DNA from 2 places in the Streptomyces sp. Y20 genome. Region 1 is predicted to be linked to the other one. Evidence: riboswitches for the same ligand, from Rfam matches in the RefSeq annotation. Region 1 holds a riboswitch; the other holds the start of a gene.
What was found. A riboswitch is a leader RNA that binds a small molecule or an ion and turns the genes downstream of it on or off. The one in region 1 is predicted to bind S-adenosylmethionine.

Region 1 (2,389 bases):
CAGGCCGTCACCGGTGTTCAGGACGACCGTGGTCTTCGCCGGGTCCAGCACACCGTTCTCGATCAGCTTGCGGGTGACGCCCACGGTGACACCGCCGGCGGTCTCCGCGAAGATGCCCTCGGTCCGCGCGAGCAGCTTGATCGCGTCCACCACCTGCTGGTCGGTGACGTCCTCCACGGCACCACCGGTGCGGCGCGCGATGTCCAGCACGTACGGGCCGTCGGCCGGGTTGCCGATGGCGAGCGACTTGGCGATCGTGTTCGGCTTCTGCGGCCGTACGACGTCGTGCCCGGCCTTGAAGGCGGTGGACACCGGCGAGCAGCCCTCGGCCTGCGCGCCGAAGATCCGGTACGGCCGGTCCTCGACGAGACCGAGTTCGATCAGCTCCCGGAGGCCCTTGTCGATCTTCGTGAGCTGGGAGCCGGAGGCGATCGGGACCACGATCTGGTCGGGCAGCCGCCAGCCGAGCTGCTCGCAGATCTCGTACGCCAGGGTCTTGGAGCCCTCCGCGTAGTACGGCCGCAGGTTGACGTTGACGAAGCCCCAGCCCTCGCCGGCCGCGTCGCCGATCAGCTCGGAGCAGAAGCGGTTCACGTCGTCGTAGTTGCCCTCGATGCCGACCAGCTCACCGCCGTAGACGGCCGCCATGACGACCTTGGCCTGCTCCAGGTCGTGCGGGATGAACACGCAGGAGCGCAGGCCGGCCCGGGCGGCGGCGGCGCCGACGGCGCCGGCCAGGTTGCCCGTGGAGGAGCAGGACAGGGTGGTGAAACCGAAGGCGCGGGCGGCCTCCAGGGCCTGGGCGACGACCCGGTCCTTGAAGGAGTGCGTCGGGTTGCCGGAGTCGTCCTTCACGTACAGCCCGCCGGTCACGCCCAGCTCGCGCGCCAGGTTGTCCGCCCTGACCAGCTCGGTCCAGCCCGGGTTCAGGTTGGGCTTGCCGGCGACGTCCGCGGGGACCGGTAGCAGCGGCGCGTACCGCCAGATGTTCGCGGGGCCCGCCTCGATACGGCGGCGCAGCTCTTCGGTGTCGTGGGCGGAGAAGTCGTAGGCGATCTCCAGCGGACCGAAACACTCCTCGCAGGCGAAGACCGGGCCGAGCGGCACCCGGTGACCGCACTCGCGACAGCTCAGGGCCGTGGCGGGACCGAGGTCGACGGTGGAACTGCCGGTGCTTGCAACTGTCTGCACAGCCATGGAGGCGAGGCCCTTTCTCCTCATCTTCCTCACGGCGCACTTCGCCGTGAGACGGATTTGGCACCTTCCCTAGCCGGGAGCCTCGCGAAAACGATCAGAACTGATCTACGAGAACCGACTGGAGGGTTGCCGGGGCTTCATCGGGCCGTGTCCCTCTGCCCCTCTGGATGAGCAATATGTGGTTGTGGACGCGGGCGGCCCCCGACATGCGATGGTCACCGGCGTTGTTCAAGACTGTAACCGAAGGCCAGGACAGTTGAGATAGTCGTCCGTACCGCGAGATGGATCACACCGTGTGCGTGTGGTCGTGACAGTGAGGAACCACAGACCGTGCTGGAAGAAGTCGAGCGCTGGCTGGCCGACCGCTCCTGGTCCGTGACCGACCGCCCGCCCCACCGGATCCTGGCCGCCAAGCAGCGCACGGGCCAGACGATCAGCGTCGTGCTGCCCGCGCTCAACGAGGAGGAGACCGTCGGCGACATCGTCGCGGTCATCCGCCATGACCTCGTCGAGCAGATACCGCTGGTCGACGAGATCGTCGTCGTCGACTCCGGCTCCACCGACCGCACCGCGCAGGTCGCCGCGCGCGCCGGCGCCCGGGTCGTCCACCGCGACGCCATCCTGCCCCGGATCCCCGCCGTCCCCGGCAAGGGCGAGGTGCTGTGGCGCTCGCTGCTGGTGACCGGCGGGGACATCGTCTGCTTCATCGACGCGGACCTGCGCGAGTTCTCCTCCGACTTCGTCACCGGGATCGTCGGGCCGCTGCTCACCGACCCCTGCGTCGACCTGGTCAAGGCGATGTACGACCGCCCGCTCGGCGGCGCGGCCGGGCAGGGCGGCCGGGTCACCGAACTCATGGCCCGGCCGCTGCTGAACATGCACTGGCCGCAGCTGGCCGGGTTCGTGCAGCCGCTGGGCGGCGAGTACGCGGCCCGCCGCTCCCTGCTGGAACAGCTCCCGTTCCCCGTCGGCTACGGCGTGGAGCTGGGGATGCTGGTGGACGCGCTGCACCTGGCCGGTCTGGACGCGCTGGCCCAGGTCGACGTGGGCGTGCGCCTGCACCGCCACCAGGACGGGCAGGCCCTGGGCCGGATGGCCGCCGCGATCTACCGCACCGCCCAGCTCCGGCTGGCCCGCGGCCATCTGCTCCGGCCCGCGCTGACCCAGTTCGAGCGGGGCGAGAGCGGGTTCG
Region 2 (2,389 bases), on a different contig from region 1:
TGCGGACCAGGGGGTGGGCGCAGAAGAGGCCGTCGCGGACGCCGATGCCGTACTCGGCGGAGAGGGCGGCGGCGAAGTGCGAGCTGTTCCAGCCCTCGACGACGAAGGAGAGGACACCCACGCGCGGGGCGTCGTCGCCGAAGAGGGAGAGGAACCTGACCTCCGGGACCTCGGCGAGGCCCTCGCGGACCGTGCGGATCAGCTGCTCCTCGCGGGCGACGAGGGTGTCCCAGCCGGCCTCGGTGAGGGCCTTGCAGGCGGCGGCGATGGAGTAGGCGCCGATCACGTTCGGGGAGCCGGCCTCGTGGCGGGCGGCGCCGTCGTGCCACTCCACGGCCACCCCGCCGTCCTGCCGCCGGGTGACCTTGCGGCTGGCGCCGCCGCCCGCGAGGTACGGTTCGGCCGCCCGGAGCCAGTCGGCGCGGCCGGCCAGGACTCCGGAGCCGAAGGGCGCGTACAGCTTGTGGCCGGAGAAGGCGACCCAGTCGACGTCCAGGTCCCGGATGTCCACCGGGTGGTGGGGGGCCAGCTGGGCGGCGTCCAGGACGATGCGGGCACCGTGGGCGTGCGCGGCGGCGGCCAGCTCGCGTACCGGCCACAGCTCGCCGGTGACGTTGGAGGCGCCGGTGACGCAGACCAGGGCCGGGCCGTGGGGGTCGCGGTCGGCGAGGGCCCGCTCCAGGGTACGGACCGCCTGCCGCGGGGTGCGCGGGGCGTCGAGGTAGGTCACTTGGGCGTCCTGCCAGGGCAGCAGGGAGGCGTGGTGCTCGGTCTCGAAGACGAAGACCTGGCAGCCGGCCGGTAGGGCGCGCGCCAGGAGATTGAGGGAGTCGGTGGTCGAGCGGGTGAAGACGACCTGGTCGTCCGGGCGGCAGCCGAGGAACTCGGCGACGGTCCTGCGGGCGTTCTCGAACAGGTCGGTGGAGAGCTGGGAGAGGTAGCCGGCGCCACGGTGGACACTGCCGTAGTACGGGGCGTAGGCCGCGACGTCGTCCCAGACCCGCTGGAGGGCGGGGGCACTGGCCGCGTAGTCGAGCGCGGCGTAGGCGACCTCGCCGCCCGTGACGAGCGGGACGGTGACGTCGCGGCCCAGGACGGGCAGCGGGGCGCAGAGGGACCGGTCGGCGACAGCGGTGGAGACGGACATGGCTGAACTCCCGTGAAGGCAGGTGGAATACACCGGGCGAGCGGGTGTGCTCGAGCGCCGGTGGGGTGAAGGGGGATGCGGAGGCGGGGCTCTGCGGCCCTAGCGCATTCGCTTGCTCACGGGAGGCTCCTCGACGACCAGGATCCCTGGTCCCACACCTGAGAAGTGTGCGAGGGATCCGCGCTTGCCGGGGACCTTGCTGTCCACGGCCTGGTCTTCACCCGGGGCACCCCGCCACGGACGGAGGGTTGCCGGACAGTCGGCCGGGGCCTCATGACTGTCACTCATGACCTGGTGGAAGAACGTACGCGAACTGATCGTCGTCCCGCAACCCGTGTCCGGATCGCGGGACGACGTGCGGTGCGGTCAGGCGTTGCTGGCCGCCACCCACCGCTCCAGCGTCCGCCGGGCCGCGCCCGAGTCGATCGACTCGGCGGCCTTCGCCATGCCCGCGCGGAGCTGCTCGGTGAGCGACGCGCCGGTCGGCTCCAGGGCCACCAGGGCCGCCGCCGAGTTCAGCAGGACGGCGTCCCGTACGGGGCCCTGCTCGCCGTCGAGCAGACGGCGGGCGACGTCGGCGTTGTGGGCCGGGTCGCCGCCGCGCAGCGCCTCCACCGGGACCAGGGGGAGACCGGCGTCACGGGGGTCGAAGGACTCCTCGCGGACCCGGCCGTCGCGGACCACCCACACCCGGGAGGTCGCCGTCGTCGTCAGCTCGTCCAGGCCGTCGTCGCCGCGGAAGACCAGGGAGGAGTTGCCCCGTTCCGCGAGCACGCCCGCGACGATGGGCGCCTCGTGCGCGACGGCGACGCCGACCGCCTGGGCCCGCACCCGCGCCGGGTTGGTCAGCGGGCCGAGCAGGTTGAACACGGTCCGGATGCCCAGCTGCCCGCGGGCGGCTCCCACATGGCGCAGCGCGGGATGGAACTTCACGGCGAAGCAGAAGGTGATGCCGGCCTCCTCCGCGACCTCCACGACCCGGCGGGGGCTCAGGTCGAGGTTGACGCCGAGCTTCTCCAGGACGTCGGAGGAACCGGACGCCGAGGACGCGGCCCGGTTGCCGTGCTTGACGACCTTCGCGCCCGTGCCGGCCACGACCAGCGAGGACATGGTGGAGATGTTCACCGTCCGGGCCCCGTCGCCGCCCGTGCCGACGATGTCGACGGTGCGGCCGGGCACCTCGATGACGTTCGCGTGCTCGTACATGGTGCGGACCAGGCCGGTGATCTCCTGGACCGTCTG

Region 2: it holds a riboswitch for S-adenosylmethionine, as region 1 does, so the genes downstream of both, ACGFT1_RS28855 (aminotransferase class V-fold PLP-dependent enzyme) here and thrC (threonine synthase) in region 1, are expected to answer to the same signal.

What each region holds. Positions count from the first base shown of each region.
Region 1 covers NZ_JBIDDP010000008.1:368,182-370,570, forward strand. Annotated here, with positions in the region: gene thrC (threonine synthase) at 1-1,197, opposite strand, end outside; SAM riboswitch class I at 1,215-1,371, opposite strand; gene ACGFT1_RS22610 (glucosyl-3-phosphoglycerate synthase) at 1,528-2,389, shown strand, end outside.
Region 2 covers NZ_JBIDDP010000014.1:57,391-59,779, forward strand. Annotated here, with positions in the region: gene ACGFT1_RS28855 (aminotransferase class V-fold PLP-dependent enzyme) at 1-1,147, opposite strand, end outside; SAM riboswitch class IV at 1,323-1,439, opposite strand; gene trpD (anthranilate phosphoribosyltransferase) at 1,514-2,389, opposite strand, start outside.